DNA from 2 places in the Bacillus sp. P4_E1 genome. Region 2 is predicted to be linked to the other one. Evidence: riboswitches for the same ligand, from Rfam matches in the RefSeq annotation. Region 2 holds a riboswitch; the other holds the start of a gene.
The links. Region 2 has a riboswitch for S-adenosylmethionine ahead of AC1DS7_RS00165 (ECF-type riboflavin transporter substrate-binding protein). Riboswitches for the same ligand answer to the same signal wherever they lie in the genome.
Positions count from the first base shown of each region.

Region 1: another riboswitch for S-adenosylmethionine. It lies ahead of mtnW (2,3-diketo-5-methylthiopentyl-1-phosphate enolase); the one in region 2 lies ahead of AC1DS7_RS00165 (ECF-type riboflavin transporter substrate-binding protein).

Region 1 covers NZ_JBFUIV010000012.1:12,821-22,003, reverse strand. The annotation lists gene AC1DS7_RS17405 (GGDEF domain-containing protein) at 114-1,406, shown strand; gene AC1DS7_RS17400 (serine hydrolase domain-containing protein) at 1,556-2,683, shown strand; gene AC1DS7_RS17395 (NAD(P)-dependent oxidoreductase) at 2,688-3,566, shown strand; gene AC1DS7_RS17390 (DUF3909 family protein) at 3,572-3,904, shown strand; gene AC1DS7_RS17385 (hypothetical protein) at 4,016-4,291, opposite strand; gene AC1DS7_RS17380 (1,2-dihydroxy-3-keto-5-methylthiopentene dioxygenase) at 4,611-5,123, opposite strand; gene AC1DS7_RS17375 (methylthioribulose 1-phosphate dehydratase) at 5,101-5,739, opposite strand; gene AC1DS7_RS17370 (2-hydroxy-3-keto-5-methylthiopentenyl-1-phosphate phosphatase) at 5,736-6,395, opposite strand; gene mtnW (2,3-diketo-5-methylthiopentyl-1-phosphate enolase) at 6,392-7,636, opposite strand; SAM riboswitch class I at 7,701-7,806, opposite strand; gene AC1DS7_RS17360 (aminotransferase class I/II-fold pyridoxal phosphate-dependent enzyme) at 7,859-9,049, opposite strand; gene AC1DS7_RS17355 (carbon-nitrogen family hydrolase) at 9,064-9,183, shown strand, end outside.
Region 2 covers NZ_JBFUIV010000001.1:25,183-34,365, reverse strand. The annotation lists gene AC1DS7_RS00170 (ABC transporter ATP-binding protein) at 1-357, opposite strand, end outside; gene AC1DS7_RS00165 (ECF-type riboflavin transporter substrate-binding protein) at 368-916, opposite strand; SAM riboswitch class I at 1,056-1,171, opposite strand; gene AC1DS7_RS00160 (aspartate/glutamate racemase family protein) at 1,322-2,005, shown strand; gene AC1DS7_RS00155 (macrolide family glycosyltransferase) at 2,055-3,233, opposite strand; gene lepB (signal peptidase I) at 3,490-4,008, opposite strand; gene AC1DS7_RS00145 (peptidoglycan D,D-transpeptidase FtsI family protein) at 4,086-6,212, opposite strand; gene AC1DS7_RS00140 (PAS domain-containing sensor histidine kinase) at 6,437-8,224, opposite strand; gene AC1DS7_RS00135 (Cof-type HAD-IIB family hydrolase) at 8,577-9,183, opposite strand, start outside.

The DNA of each region.
Region 1 (9,183 bases), on a different contig from region 2:
AGCGAAGATAACATTCTCAATTAGCTTGTTAATATGAGTTCCTCACAATTCTTTATAAAATGATTGTGAGGAATTCAGTAAAACAAGATATATGAAGTGAGTGAAGACTAGTGATGAACATACTACATTTTTTATTAGAGAATACTGTTTTCCAAAATGTATTACAAGATCTTCAGTTGAATGTCCTTTATATAGAAGATGGATGTACACATCAACAAACGATAGAAAACGTCCATCCAAAATGTATGTTTATAGCAAATAGTTTTGAAGAAGGAGAAATATTGTTTCATAGAACTAGACCACATATTGTAATTATGTATGTAACAGATTTTGCTCAAATAAAATATATAAAGAATATATATAATTCACAGAGCACATTCATTATCATTTGGGATCAACAGATAGACAATCAGTTTGCAGATTTACTACTGTTAGGAATACGTAATATTGTTATAGCACCAGTAACCCCACAAGTAGTACTAGAGGAAGTGAATAAGAGTTTATATCAGCTTTCTTTAGTGCGACAAGTAAGTTTACAACAAGAATTGCTTCAAACGATGTTTGATTTTCAAAATGATTTATTATTTATAGTAGAAGATGATGAGATTGTTGATTGTAATACGAATTTTTTACAATTCTTCGGACATGATAATTTATTTACGTATCGTGAACAACATTTAGTGTTTGCAGAACATCTTATTAGAGAGAACGGATATTATTCGACGACTCACGATATAACATGGCTGGATGATACTTTATCAAATGGAAGAAGAATTAAAATGTATAATTATGAAGGAGAAGCATTTACTTTTCTATTACGTGCGACACCATTACCAGAAGACTTATCGCGATTTATAGTAAAATGCACAGAGATTACAGAATTAGATGAAATCTATCAAGAGCAAGAAAGATTGGCTATGATAGATTCATTGACAGAAATATATAATCGCTTGAAATTCCAACAAATATTGGAGACAGAGTGGGAGAATGTATTACGTAATGATGAAAAAGTTGCACTTATTTTGTTTGATATAGATAATTTTAAATCAGTAAATGACACATATGGTCATGATTTTGGCGATTTAGCATTAGTACAACTTGCAGATCTTATGAAATCTAAAGTTGAAGCTCAACATGTATTTGCAAGATGGGGAGGAGAGGAATTTATAATATTAGTGACAAATACGGTAGAAAAAGAAGCGTTTCAAGTTGCGGAATCATTGCGATTTTTCATTGAAACAAAGCATTTCTCTGGAATTTCGAAATTAACAGCGAGTTTTGGAGTTGCGTTATATGAGCAAGGGATTACAAGAGAAGAGTTAATGCAAAGAGCGGATATTGCGTTATATGAAGCGAAAAAAAATGGGAAAAATCAAGTATGTATATATAGAAAAGAAAAAATGTGATTTTTCGCAACAAATTGTTGCGATTTTTTTTTATTACTTGATAATAGAATATGGGGGACCATTTTAACCGAGAAGCTCCCACTTCAAGTAAGCTCGCAAGAGAGACTAAGTGGTGGGTAGTTCACATGAAGTAATTACGGAGGAACAATATGATAAAAAAAATAATGGTTATGGCTTCACTGTCTGCTGTAGTTTGCGGCGGAGTATACTATTTTCTCTATCCCGATCCAAAGGAACAAGCAGTATTAACAACAAAGGTAACTCCTGCTATTGAGTCAGATGTACAGGATAATATAGAAGAAGTGCAAAAAATTGATTATGCTAGTATATCTCAAAAGTTAGATCAGTATTTAGTAGGAAAGCAATTTAATGGGACAGTTTTGGTGACAGATAAAGAGCATGTTATATTGAATAAAGGATATGGATATGCTGATGTTCAAAATAAAATAGAAAATACGCCTCAAACAAAATATCGTATCGGTTCTATTACGAAAACAGTTGTTGCTACATCCATTCTACAGTTACAAGAACAAGGGAAGTTAAATATCCAAGATAATGTAAATAAATACATTCCTTCATTTCCAGTAGATAAACACATCACGTTATATCACTTATTAACGCATACATCTGGTTTACCGGAAAGTGGGAAAGGGAAGGTTAATGTAGCTTCACGTATAAATTTAGTAACTTGGATTGGAAGTCAAAAATTAGAGTTTCCACCAGGAACAGGTTGGAAGTATACGGATTATAATTATATGGTGCTCGCTTATATTATAGAAAATATAACGAAAAAGCCTTTAGGAGACTATGTAAAAGAAAATATATTTACAAAGGCCGAGATGCATGAATCAGGTATGGGAAATATGGTGCCTGGAGATAAAAACTTCACGAAGGGGTATGTGAAGAAAGATCAAGAGCTTGTACTAGCACAAAAATTAGGGGTGGACTGGTTATATGGATCGGGTGAGATGTATACGACAGTAGGGGATATGAAAAAATTAGATGAAGCGATTATAAATGGAAAGCTTCTTTCTGAACAAAGTATACAAGCGATGTTTACACCTTCACAAGAAAGAAAATATGCATTTAGCTTTTACATATATCCAGATTATTTCCATAACCATGGTGTACTATCTGGTTGGAACACTTTCAATAATTTTAATAAAGAAAAAGGAACTTTTGTTATTTTATTTTCAAATGTGAAAAATAGTATGGATGATGATTTTAATAAAGAGTTCCGAAAGATGGTAAATGATTTATTAGAACAAAGGGGATGAGAAGATGGAAAATAAAAATTTATCAATAGGTTTCATTGGTATTGGTGTAATGGGAAAAAGTATGGTCAACCATTTAATGCAAAGTGGTTATAAAGTATATGTATATAATAGAACGAAGGAAAAAGCGGATTCTTTAGTGCAAGAGGGTGCGACTTGGTGTGATACACCGAAAGCGTTAGTAAAGCAAGTTGATGTTGTTATGACGATGGTTGGTTATCCTCATGATGTAGAAGAAGTGTACTTTGGGATTGATGGAATTTTAGAACATGCAAATGAAGGTACGATAGCAATTGACTTTACAACATCTACACCAACATTGGCAAAACGTATTAATGAAGTTGCGAAAAGCAAGAATATATATACATTAGATGCACCAGTATCTGGCGGGGACATTGGGGCTAAAGAAGCAAGACTAGCAATTATGGTCGGTGGAGAGAACAGAATATATGATATTTGCTTACCTCTATTTGAAAAACTAGGAACAAATATTCAGTTGCAAGGCCCTGCTGGGAGTGGACAACATACAAAAATGTGCAATCAAATAGCAATTGCTTCTAACATGATAGGAGTATGTGAAGCGGTAGCATATGCGAAAAAGGCTGGACTTAATGCAGATAAAGTATTAGAGAGTATTTCGACAGGAGCAGCAGGTAGCTGGTCATTAAGTAATTTAGCTCCTCGAATGTTAAAAGGAGATTTTGAACCTGGCTTTTATGTAAAGCATTTTATGAAAGATATGAAGATTGCTTTAGATGAAGCTGAAAAATTACAATTACCAGTACCGGGTTTAACCCTAGCGAAGGAATTGTATGAAGAGCTAATCGCAGATGGAAAAGAGAATAGCGGAACACAAGTATTATACAAAAAGTATATAAGGGGGTAAATGGAATGGATCTCCAAAAGTTTGACGAGATGATTGATGCTGTGCAGCGAGCAACTTGTGTACAGATTAATGATAAGCAAAAAGAAGCTTTTAAACAAAAATACGATTTTGGACCAGATTTTGAATATGGAAGAGATGAGAAAGGACATTATGTTATCCGAAGCTCGAAAAAGATGTTAGAGGAAATGGAGTTTTATTTGGCATTGAAATATGATCGGGATGGAATTGTCCTTTATATGCATGCTGAGATTGAAGGGACATGTCATGTATCCGTTAGCTACAGTGAAGATGCACTTCATTTGCAAGAATTGTTTCAATTTCTAGAAGAAAATAAATAAAAAGTCCTCAAATGAGGACTTTTTATTTATTTAGGCAGGCATAATATTTAAGTTGGATAATTTATCCCGCTATTTGTGTGCAGTAAAACTCCCACTGATTAAAGTTTCACTTTATAGGCTGGAAGCGCGGCGGCATCGTTCAATTGGGAATGGAATAACTTGGGCAATGTGATTAGGGCCGAGCTGTTTTGCGCGAGCATGGCGTAGTATATAAAATGCGCACAGAATAGAAACAGGAATAGCACCATATAAACCAAAAAATAAAGCGCTTACACATGATGCAGCAAAACCTAAAACACCAACTTCTAATTCTTCCATAATAGCTCCTAAAATGACAGGAATAGCTCCGCATGTAACTCCTAGTATAAGTGCGATAAGTAAACTCATGATTATCCCCCTCTGTTTGCAATATTCATTTCCTTCTTATTAGTTGTAGTATATCATACACAAAACAGAATTTTCAGAAAAAATTCAAAAAAAGTTCAATAAATGTTCAAAAAATATTCCGGAATGTACTTGATAAAGTGGAATTATGATTCGAGATATTTGATTTGAACAAGCGAAAGGGACAAATCATTTTAGTAAATAAAAAATCAGGCTTACTTCAATGTTATGAAATAAGCCTGTTCCATAGGAGGATGTATATATGTAGAGTGAATAAAAGGTTGGAAAAGGGGTTCCAAGTTCTTTTATTCAACTAGCTACCTTAATAAATTGGAACCCAACCTTCTGTTGTAACAAAAATACGAATAGCTACAACTTGGCGATCATCTTGTAAGGTGAAATAGTGTCTTGCATTTTCAGGCACAGATATAAGATCACCAGGCTCGAGTTCAACGTCAAAGAATCGACCATCTTTTCCTTCAATAGCGAAGATGCCATGACCGCTGACAATAAAGCGAACTTCATCGTCAGTATGATGGTGTTCTTTTTGGAAATTAATTAATAACTCGTCAAGGTTAGGTGTGCTATTTGAAAGTGAAATCACATCATATGCTTTATAACCCCTGCGCTCTGAAACATCAGCAATTTCTTTTGAAAACAACGTTAATATTTCAGCTTTGTTTTCATCTGTTAAGGAGTAATTTTCTTTTAAATGAGTAGGAAGTTTAGAAATATTCCATTTCTCATATAAAACATCTTCTCCTTGTAGAAAGTTTGATACTTCTACTTCATTTTCAATACGAGTATTTTCCTCATGAATACGAATTTGCGCCATTAGAAACGCCTCCTTGAATTGATAATAATTTTATATGAAATTGGAATAAAAACTCATAAGCTTCTAATCTTTTTTTTGCATCAAAGCTATCACGGCCCCATACGGTAATGCCATGGTTTCGAATTAATACTGCTCCTGAATCTCCTTGTATATGCTTTCGGAATTTCTCTCCAAGCGTCGGGATATGAGCATCATTTTCGATAATAGGAATGTTAATCGTTGCACCTTCTTCCCAAATATCAAGAGCTTTAATAATCTCTTGATTTTGAAGGGTGACTGCATCACTATACAAATTTGTGATGACATTGTTATCAGTTGTATGAACATGAAGTACGCACCCGGCGTTCGTATTGTTATAAATATGTGTATGCAATATTGTTTCTGCCGAAGGGCGTAACTCAGTTTCTAAAACGGGAATTCCTTGATGATTTACTAATAAAAAATCATCTGGAGTGGTTTTTGTTTTATCTTTGCCACTTGCTGTAATAAGAAAAGTAAGGGGATCATGACTGACTTTTATAGAAATATTTCCACTCGTTGCTGGAAACCAATTCCGAGTTGTTAATTCTTTTTTAATTTCACTTAAGTCATACCATTGACGAAAAAGTTGTTTCATAATTTCACCTCCAACAAATGTTTTAGTTCAGCTAGAACATCGTGAAATGTTTCAAACGGTGTATAAGCAATACGATTTTCTTCACACTTTGTAATAAGGAAGTCACGGGCGAATACTTTATCTGCTTGTTTTGTTGCTTGTAAATCAGTAATAGAATCTCCAATCACAATATGAAAATCATCTTTAGAGCTTAGTTTACGAATTAATGATGATTTACAGAGACCACAACTATGCTGACATTGCTCGTCACAAGGGTGCGGCCATTTCACTTCAACAAATTCTCCTGAAAAGTCAGTTGCATTACAATAAATTTGTTCTTTAGGGATTATTTCTTGTAAGAGTGGATAGACGAAGAAATCCATTCCACCTGATATAACGTAAAAGGAAATGTTATTTTCATTAATGAATTGTATGAATTCATGAAAACCTGTACGGATTTCAGCAGTTTCTTGTAAAAACTGAATAATATCATCGTGTAGATTAATAGGTATTAATCGAAATAATTGAGAAACACCTTCTTGAATAGAAAGTTCTTGCGATAAAATTTTTTGCTTTATTTCCTCTGCTTCTGGTGGTGCGAATTTTTCCATAATGGACATGATATTATCGTTATTTGTAATCGTACCATCGAAATCACAAAATACTTGAATACTCATAATTTCACCTCATGAGAAGGATTTCCCCATATTTGTAGTGCGCTATGCAAATTTATTTCATCCACTTCATGGAGTGGTTTACCTTGTAAAGTAGCTTCAATTGCAGCACGGAAAGCTTTGCCACCACCTTGAGCTCCATTTGGATGCCCATGAATCCCACCGCCGGCATTAATAACAACATCCTTACCAAAATCTCGTAAAATAAAGGGAACGAAACCAGGATGAATTCCAGCAGATGGAACAGAAAAACTTTTCTTGAAATAGTGGTCTTCCTCAGTTAATGCTGCTGTAATGAGAAGAGCTTCCTCTTTTTCTAATGCAACGTTGCCGTATGGTGATGGGAATAAAGAGAAATCAGCACCAGCGTAACGTAGTAATTTTCCAAGTAGTAATGGAGAAGAGAAACCGTATAGTTTCGATGATGAATATGCGCCACTTACAGCAGGGTGTGCCATAATAGGAATTGGGATTTCATCGTCTTCTACAAGTGCTTGCAGTACATCTAATCCATAAGAAAATACATTAAATAAAAGAATGTCTGCTCCAGCTACCACCGCACGTTTCGCGTTTTCTTTTAAATCATAAGTTCGACCTGTTAAATTTACTGCGTATAAAGTTTTATGCCCGTAAGTTTCGTATACAGATTGTAAAACTTCTTTACCAGATTCAATTCTTTTTATAAGTGGTGTTAATGAGTTTTCGAATAAAATTTCATCATCTTTTACAATATCTACGCCTCCAATTGCCTGATCGCGTAGTTGAGTTTTTAAATATCCAATATTCCGTCCTATCATCCCTTTGAAAATACTCATTAGAAGAGGTCGATCTTGAACTTGTAAAAGGTTTCGGATGCCTTCAATTCCAAATTTTGGTCCAGGGAACTGTTTCTTTAATTCGTCTGAGAATGTTAAATCAATTAGTTTAATTTCTCCATCTAACGAAAGTTTTCCAAATGTTGTTGTCAAAATGGCTGGTAAGTCAGGGCTAAAGTTCAGCGATGGATAATGAATTTTAATGAGTCCACGTGATACTTTTTTGCCAAGGTAAGAGTTAATATGTTCTTGTTCGTCTAACGCTTCAATATGAATGACATTGCCTTTATGTTGTTTTAATTGTTCTTGTAATAAGTGTGGTAAATGAGTCCATGAACCAATTGTTAAACCGATTGCAATTTGTTCTGCTTTCTTTTCTAAGTTGTGAGAATCATCGTGGATTAAATATGTCGCTATAATTCCGCTCATTGTTATACCCTCCTAGTTAAATAAAAAAACCTCTCAGCTAAGGAGAGGTTTTTTTACAACCAGCTCCTTATCTGTCAGCATAATGCTGCGAGAATTAGCACCGTGTCTACAATTGTAGATCGGTTGCCGGGTTTCGTCGGGCTCGTCCCTCCACCTGCTCTTGATAAGAAGTATTTAGAAATGTTTAAATTTTTAAGATAACTGAATTTTGTCAGATATTTTTTATGTTGTCAATGACTTTTTGAAAAAATTTAATTTATCAATTCGATTAATTGCTTCTCGTAATCTATCTTCCGTATGCAAGAGACCAACACGGACATACCCTTCGCCGTGCTCACCAAATCCAACACCAGGAGCAACTGCAACGTGTGCTTTTTCTAGTAAAATGTCAGAAAATTGCTCAGATGTATATCCTTTTGGAACAGGAAGCCATGCAAAGAATGATCCTGTTGGAATGTTTACTTTCCAACCAATTGAGTGACAAGCTGAAATAAGAGCATTTCTCCGAGATTCATAACTATTAACAAGATCTACCACACAAGACTGCGAGCCTAATAGTGCTTCGCGGGCAGCATCTTGAACTGCACCAAAAATACTAACATACATATGATCTTGCAATAGGTTAATAGTTTCGATGACACTTTCATTTCCTACTGCAAAAGCAATACGCCATCCAGCCATATTGAAAGTTTTCGATAAAGTGTAAATCTCAATACCTGTATCTTTAGCTCCGTCTGCTTGCAAGAAACTAACAGGCTTTTGACCATCGAATCCGATAGCACCGTAAGCAAAATCGTGAACAACTAATATATTATGTTTATTAGCAAAATGAATGGTTGCATCAAAAAAATCTTTTGATGCAGTAGCACCGGTAGGGTTATTTGGATAGTTTAAAAACATTAACTTTGCTCGCTCCGCAACAGAGTCATCAATTTTTGTATAATCCGGTAAAAAATTATTTTCTGCAATAAGCGGCATTGTTTCAAATTGTGCTTTTGCTAAAGCAACTCCTGATAAATAATCTGGATAGCCTGGATCTGGAACGAGAATAGTATCACCAGGGTTTGTAAAACAAACTGGTAATTCTACTAATCCAGCCTTTCCGCCAAACAAAATAGCAACTTCAGTTTTTGGATTTACTACTACATCATATTCACGTTGATAGAATGTTGCCACGGCTTCTTTTAAGCTTTCGTGTCCGCGAAATGGCGGATATTTATGATGAATGGTCTTTTCAGCAGCATCTTGTAAAGCTTTAACGATATGCTGCGGTGTTGGTTGATCTGGATTACCTTGACCTAGATTAATAACATCGTGACCAGCTGCAACGAATTTGTTAACTTTTGCAACAAGTGAAGCGAAAAATTGTGTTGGCAATGATGTTACTATCTCAGAAGGTTGAAATAATTTCATACTTTCCACCTCTTTTGAAAGTTGTTACAATTCTAGTGACAAATGATATAATCTTTCCAGTATTTTGTAAAGAAAAAAATGAGAATGGGGCTGAAAAAATGAAAGTCGCATGTATTCAAATGGATATTGTCTTT
Region 2 (9,183 bases):
TATTTGATTTACACAATCGTTTTCTAATGCAAATGCTACATCCTCTTCGACAGTAAGGCCTATAAATTGTGAATCTTGATCTTGTAATATTGTCCCTACGTGTTTACTCTGTTCAAAAACACTACCTTTTCTCGGATCCTTTCCAGCTATTAAAATGTTACCGGTACTTATCCCTTCGTAAGAAAATGGAATTAGCCCATTTATACAATGAGCTAATGTTGACTTACCTGAACCACTTCGTCCAGCGATAAGTACCTTTTCCCCAGGATATATTTGAAATGTAATATCTTTTAAAGTAGGCTGCGTGGTATGCCTATATTGAAAGGTAAATTGTTCAAAAGAAATAATTGGTTGCATGTATTCATCCCTACTTTTCAATTTTTAAATGTGTATGTTTCTTATTTGATTTCGCTAGACCGATCGTGATTGGTAAGCCAAGGACTAAAAATACGATAACGTCTGCAATTGTTGCGCCTAGTACTTGTATAACTATTTTGTCAAACGGTTCTCCCATCACAATAATATCGAATGCTCCAGCAAATATAATTGCTATGACAATACCAATTAACCCTGCAATTGCAAAATAAGAAATATCACGGTTATTATACGTTCCATGTTTTACACTAAAACCAACTCTTTTTTGTATGAGTCCCATTGCTAAACCAATAATACCTGAACTAATAACCCATCCCCACCAAATACCCCAACCAGCGATCGTATCTGTAACGGTATGACCGATGAGTCCTATTAAAAGTCCTGCTACCGGGCCAAATAACGCTCCAAAAACTGTTAAAATAGCCAATGCGGGTTTAATAAATGTATTCGGTGCGATAGAAAATCCCCAAAGCCCTAATACCCCGTATAGAGCTGCTCCAATTCCAATAGCTACTACTAGCTTTGTCGTTAATTTGTTCATTACAATTCCCCTCTCGTATTATTCAACTTTTAATACTCTATATTTATTTTGAAAATGAATTATGCATCGACACTTCCTTTCTATACAACAAAAAATGACCTCTTAAATAAGAGGTCATTTTCTTTCACGTACAAGAATCCCCTTATCTTTCAAAAGACACATAGTGTCCTCTGCGGAATTAGCACCTTCCTATGTAATTACATAGGGGTTGCTGAGGCTTCAAAGGGCCGTTCCCTCTACCTCTCTGGATAAGTATGTATTTGTAATCTGTATTATGGCACTAACAATAAATAATTTCAATACTTTTCTTACTATTTTTATTTTTCGATAAATAGTTCACTTAAATCATTGTATTCTTATCGGAATTATGAAATAATAAATTCAAAATTGTTACGGGAGGAATGCATGATGAAAGTAATTGGCTTAATTGGCGGACTAAGTTGGGAATCAACATCGTTGTACTATAAACACATTAATACACTGACTCTCTCTAAATATGATCAAAATGCGAAGCTTGTTTTATATAGTATGGACTTTGGTGAAGTAACTACATTATTACAAAATCATCAATATGAAGAAGTGAAAAATGAATTAGTCGCAGTAGCAAAAAAAGTAGAACACTCTGGAGCTGAATGTTTACTAATGTGTTCTAATACTGTACATCTATTTGCTGAGGAAGTAGAACAAGCAATATCAATCCCACTTCTTCATATCGGTGATGTAAGTGCTAAAGAAATGGTAGAACAGAATATAAAACGGATCGGATTATTAGGAACGAAACAAACAATGGAAGAAGATTTTTATACATCACGACTAGCAAAATATAACATTGAGACAATCATCCCAAATGACGAAGAAAGAACTTTTATCCATCACGTCATATTAAATGAATTAAGTAGAGGAATTATTTCAGAAACATCAAAAGAAAAACTAATACAAATTACCAATTCATTAATTAATAATGGGGCTGAAGGAATTCTACTTGGCTGTACGGAAATTCCTTTGCTCATTTCCCAAAATGATCTATCTGTTCCTGTTTTTGATACTGCTTATTTACATGCGAATACTGCTGTACAATTTGCTGGATAATAATATAAAAGCATACAGGTAGAGCCTCTATGCTTTTATATTATCCGAACTATTTATTTAAAAGAGCATCAATAACTGCAATGGCTCTTTTGGAACCACCACACTCTAAAAAACTTTCATTCAGTTTTTGAATGCCATGTTTATACTTTTTATTTGAAAGAACGTCTGTTACCGCCTTTTTTAAAGTTTGCACATTAACATGCTCTTTCAATAATCTATGTGCTGCCTCAAGCTCAGTTAATCTTTGCGCTATCATAGGTTGATCTTTATCATGCGGTATTATCACAAATGGGACATTATAATGGATTGCATCGTGCACACTATTCATTCCACCATGTGTAATAAAAACATCTGCTTCACTTAATATTTCTGATTGAGGTACGTAAGGGGTTATAATAAAGTTGTCTGGCGCTTGCTTAATTTTTGAAATATCATTTCTATCACCAATCGCCATTACTACAATCCCTTCGAAATTTGAAAAAGCATCAATACAAGTATTAAAAAATGGTTCGATCCCTTCGAGAAGTGTTCCCATTGAAATATAAATAACTTTCTTTTTTGAAAGCAATTCAAGTGGAAACTTTACATTTGTTTTGCGCTTTATAATACTCGGTCCAATAAAAACATTGTTTTCTCCGAACGAATCGCTATTAGGTTGAAAATAACGACTTGTATACACGAGACTAATATCTCCCTTATTATGCATAAATTGAAGATTATTTTTGGGCTTTACTCCAAATTCATGTTCCATTTGATACAGTAACTTTTCAGAGAGTTCATCGGGTTGGAATTGTATTTCTGCATTTGGATGAAAAGGCAAGGTTTCCAATAATACTGGTGGAATTAAAAATATAGGAGAGGAAACTATGCCTGGAACTTGTAAATATTCCTTTACTAACTCTCCAGCACCAAATATATCATAAACTATGAAATCAAAATTAATGCTTTTACATAATCGTTTCGTAATTTCTAATATGTATAAAGAAGTTTGAACATGTACATGAAAGAAAGATTTTAATCCATATGAAGTTTCATTATCAATAGAAATCTCCTTTAATAAATCCGGATGAGTATGTACAATGGCTCCCAAAACTTCAAGCCTTTCCTTAAAGCTTTCCGTTGTAATATAGTGTACGTTATCACCTCTTTCAGTAAAGGCCTTTACTAAACTTAATGTAGGATTTACATGTCCCTCTGCAGGGAAATTAACTATTAAAATATTCATCACTTATTTCTCACTCCTTACAATTCAATGTTCTTATTAATCGTACTGTTATTATTACAAGCAATCTTCCCTTAATAGTCCCAATATACTTACTACTTTAGGTTGATAAATAATTATCAGACATTGAAAAAGGCATCTACATAAAATGTAGATGCCTAACTGTGATAAGGAGTGTTCTGTGAGGTTAGGATAAGCTTTTCTGCTTGTCCTATGCTATCAATATATGATTTATTTTATAAAACGTGCATATCTAATAGAATTATTTTATTTGATCAAATGGATAATATACCATTTTCACTTTACCTATTATATTTGACTCATCAATTAGTCCAAGCGTATTCCTACTATCTTTACTATGATTTCGATTATCACCTAACACAAATAATTTATGCGTGGGAACTTTCATTTCTCTAGAGTTTGAAAAACGATTTGATACTTGTGACATATCTAACTGTATATACGACTCATCACGCTTTTTACCGTTAATATATACCTCATCGTCTCTTAATTGTATGTTATTCCCCGGTAATCCAATAATTCGTTTCACGTAGTATGTAGGCGAGTCTTTTTTTATTATTACAACATCACCATGATGAAAAGAAGAAAAATAGATGCTAGCCTTATTAACAAGTATGCGATTATTCTCATTCAAAGTAGGTTGCATCGAAATTCCTTCTACCATACAAAATAAAAATGACTTATTAATAAAAATAATTCCTATTATAATTAAAATATAGCTACATATTTTTCTCCGATCTTTTAGAATCAATTGCTTCATATGTACCTCATTTCTAATCTATTCGTATGTAAAAAACGTCTCTAGTTCATATAATTGCTAGAGACGTTTCGTATATTTTAATTCTCTTTAGAGTCATCTGTTTTTGGTGCTTCGCCAGTTAATCGCTTATTTTTTAATTCAAAATAAGCATCTAAAACTTCTTTTCCAATATCAGAGTTAATACCAGATTTATCATTAATAACCCACGGCACAACTACAGAGAATGCTACTTCAGGATTATCATACGGCGCATATCCTGCCAACGTTAAATTATAACATTCTCTTCGCTCACCTTTTTCATTTCTTCCAATATCACTTTCTCCACCGTATACTGTCTGTGCTGTCCCTGTTTTACCTGCTGGCTTATAAGATGCTTTTTGGAACGCCCTTACTCCTGTTCCATCACCTTCTTGGAATACCCTTCTAAATCCTTCTTTTACTTGATTTATATATTCCTCTTTCATATCTATCTTATTTAAAACGATTGGTTCTACTGCATGCTCCACTTTACCAATCTCATCTTTTTGCGACGTTTGCTCTCTTACCTCTTGAACAATTTGTGGCTTCATTCGATATCCACCGTTTGCGATTGTTGAAATATACTGTACAAGCTGAAGTGGCGTATAGGTGTCATACTGGCCAATTGAGTAGTCTAGCAAAAAACCAGGTTGATTATCTTTTTTACCAATTTGTCCAGCTGTTTCATTCGGTAAATCAATACCCGTTGGAACACCTAATCCAAATTGCCTGAAATAATACCTCATTTTATCAAAGTACTCCTGTTTAATATTTAATGAACTATTTTTCACATAATCTACACCTGCAATTTTTAATGCTGTATTAAACATATAAACGTTAGAAGAAACTTGTAAAGCTCTTAGCTCATCAATATTCCCGAAATCTTTCCAAGACTTTTTCTCCTTAGTTCCTTTAAACTTCATAGGCGCATCATAAAAGTAAGTACCTGGTGTTATAGCTTTCGTTTCGAAACCAGTCAATATTGTCGCACCTTTAACTGTTGATCCAAGCTCATATGAACTTGTCATCGTACCTAAAGCATAATCTTCAACTTCTGTTTTCCCATCTTTTTCTACTAATTTTTTCCCTGCCATTGATAATACTTGACCATTTTTCGGATTTATCATTACAACGAAGGCACGGTCCAACATCGATTCTGAACCTTTATAGGCCTTTAATATTTTTTCTATGCTCTCTTCTACTTTTTTCTGTAATTCCATATCTATTGTTAAAGTTAAATTCTTACCGCTCTTTCCCTCAGAAACGGTTTCCGTTCTAATTGTATTACCTTGTTTATCTGCAACGCTTCTTACTTCTTTTTTTGTACCATGAAGTACATCTTCATATTGCTGCTCGATATAACTTTTTCCAACCCTATCATTTCGGCTATAATCACGTACCAAGTAGTAATCTAATCGTTCACTTGGTAATCCTTCATCGGAATTAGAAACATTTCCAAGAACAGATCGGAATAACCCATCATTTACATACACTCTCTCCCAATCCACCGATACGTCTACACCTGGGAGATTCGCTAAACCTTCACTAATTAAAGTAAATTCCTTTTCACTAACATCTTTTTTAATAATTTGAGGAGCCATTTGATAACCAGAAGTCATCTTACTTTTAATAGCTAACACTTTTATATCTTTCTCTGTTAATTCCTGAAGATTTTTATCTGTAACCCGTTTTCTTTTTAACTCTTCTATTTTTTTATCTAGCTTCTTGCCGCTAATATCCTTTTCTCTAAATGTATCTATTTCTTTTTTCGATACTAGATTTTCAGCCAGTTGCGGATTTAATTGCATCCAAAAATCTTTCTTATCTGTCTCATTTAACTTATCTATATCTTCTTGCGGCATTTCAATTATGTCTACAAGTTGTCTTGCAGTTTTTAATATATCTTCTGATTTTACACCTTTCATCTTTGTGTACGTGATCGTGCGTAAAGATGTATTATCAACAACTGGATTCCCTTCTCGATCAAATATTTTCCCACGTGGGACAGATAGGCTCACAGTTGCATTTTCTCTCTTTTCTACTTCATTTTTATAAGTCTCTCCATCGAAAATTTGCACTTTACCTAACTGTATAATCATTGCAGAAAATAATAAAAATACACATAGAAATAAAATATTTAACCGCATCGGTATTGCTCTACCACTTTTTTTCACTTGCTTTTTCACCTTGTCATAATCTCCTCCTTACAGTATTTCTAATAATAATTGAATCTATATATTAAAAGTAGTGCACATTTTCTATACAGTACTTTGTACAAATATTAATATACTGATAAAAACTTAATAGAAATTAAAACAAAGGTTAAGAAAAGGTAAAGTTTACTAAATTAAATATAAAAATACCCAATGAAAAAAGTTTAGCTTTTTTCATTGGGTATTTAATCATTTATTTAAGAGTTAATATTAGAACGTATCGATATACATTTATCATCACAATTTGATAGAGATTGTTTACTCTGAATTTTCGGCAAGTAAATAGTTACAGTTGTCCCGACGCCAACCTCACTCATTATACTTATTGTTCCTTGATGACCTTCAATTATTTTATAACTTAACATCAATCCAATACCGGTACCTTTTTCTTTCGTACTATAGAAAGGTTCACCTAATCTTTTAATTCTTTCTTCAGGTATTCCTATTCCTTCATCTATTACACTAATAATGACACCTTTTTTATGTATTTCTTTTATATGGATTGAAATTTTCCCGCCATCTAGCATTGCTTCAATTGAATTTTGCAAAATATTAATAAATACTTGTTTCAATTGATTTTCTGAGCATTCAATGATTATCTCTTTGGAATCTGTAAATAGTTCAACTTGAATATTTGTCATGATTGCTTTTGTATTAATTAATGATACGACATTTTTAAAAATTTGATAAATATTTTTCTTTTCTGTATTTATTTCATCAGTTTTAGCAATCGACAAAAACTCTTGGAGGATTGCTTCTATTCTTTCTATTTCGGAAAGCATAAGATCAAAATATTTTTCTTGATCTTCTTTATTAATTTGGAATAACTGTATAAATCCTTTAATTACAGTTAATGGGTTTCTCACTTCATGAGCTACACCGGCTGCTAATTGACCAATTGCCGCAAGTGTATCTGATTTATTTAGCAATTCTTCTGCCTTTTTCCGCTCTGTGATATCGCGTACAATGATCATAATTTTATCTTGTAATAATGGTAAACATCTAGCTTCAAAGAAATCGATACTTCCATTAATTGTCAGAATATATTCTACAATTACATTCTTTCCTTCTTCTTTCAATTGGCGAATTGCTTCTTGAAATTGCTGTGCTACTGGAGACGGTAATATTTCGTAAAACTTTTTTCCCATAAAAGCTTCTGCAGGTACGTAAAATTTTGTAGGGGATCCTGCTTTATAATCTATAATTGTCCCATCATCTTCTGTTAAAAAACATAAATCTGGTAAAGCTTTAAAAATTAATTCTAATTCAGACGTTTGTTGTTTTAATTGCTCTTCTATCGCTTTTAAATGTGTAATATCTACCCCAACAGCCCAGTAACTAAATCCTGTTACAGGAAACTGTTCTGATATATTGGACCACATTATCGTTTTAATTTCACCATTTTTACATGTTAAACTCATTTCCCAATCTCTAAAATTTTTTCCACGAGTCAAAAATTTATTTTGTATTTGATGGCGATAATTATGGTCAGGATACAGTAATTGAAGAGCGTTTGGATTCCCAATTATTTCTTCAGCAGTATAACCTGTTACAATCTCGCATTCTCGATTCCATAAAACAAAATCTCCATTATAGTCAAGCGCATCAACCATAACAGGCATGTTTTGTAAGATCGTATGTAATTCTTCCTCTTTTCGAGAAAGTAACGATGTATTTTTACTTTGAACTGCTTTTTTCATCCCAGTTATAATGAGGTTAGAAAGCATTTCAAAATATTTTTGGCAATTGCAAATTTCGCTTCGTTTGGACCATACAATAAAAGATCCTAAATATTGATTGTATAAGAAAAGGGGGATTTCAATTTTGGGAAGTTTACATACTTTCATTTCATTAATTCCAAATGAAAATATACATTCGTTTTCAGCATCAAGAAGTTGATGTGATATGTTGGTTAATTTATAAAATTGTTCTGCCATGGTTTCTATTGTACTCACATCAATAAGTTCCATTAGCCGCGCATTCATTCCTTTTTCACCTCGATATGTAAAAATTATACAAATTCAAAATTCATACTTCTTCATTATACGAAGAAAGTGCTCCTAGGTATATAGCTGTAGAATAATTATTCTAACAAATTCTATTTTTCAATTAAAAACAGAAAATAATATGGGAGTGTTACGCGCTGCTAACAGCACTATAAAAATACAATAAACATAAAGTTCACAAGTTTTTCACAACTTTCATGAAAAATATAAACATTTATTCCAATATATTCTATATAATGAGGTGTAATAAGGCTTCTATGAATCACATAGAATACCTTACCCCTAATAAAAAGAAAAAAGAATCTATTTGGATTCTTTTTTTCTTTTTTTATTACATTACATATTTATATAAAGCATGTGCGACACCATGTTCTTCATTTGTTAACGTTTCGTATTGACACATCGCTTTTATTTCTTCAACTGCATTTCCCATTGCAATTGATATATTTGCTTTCTCCATCATAGAAACATCGTTTAAGCCATCACCTATTGCTACAGTATTTTCAACTGGAATATTCAAGTGTTCTGCTAAAGTGTATAATCCATTTCCTTTTTGAGCATCTCGATGATTAATCTCTAAATTATGCCAATATGAAGATGTAATTGCTAAATCAGTATTATGCAGAAACGTTTCTTTTAACTTTTTTAATTTTTCTATGTCATAAGAAAATGGTAAAAGCTTATGCACATGTATATCAGTTTCTACAATTGGTTTACAACTTTCTGCACTATGAAATGCTGTATGCTCAAGATATAATGCAGCAATCGTTTCTAACTCTTTCAAATCGAAATTTTCTTTTGCATTCTTCACATACTCGATTTCATTACGCACACTCTCTACGCCATAATCCGGTACATACACACCTTTATTAGTATAGAGCTGATAATACATACCACTTTCTTCAAGATATTCCACAATTTCAAGTGCATGGATGTTT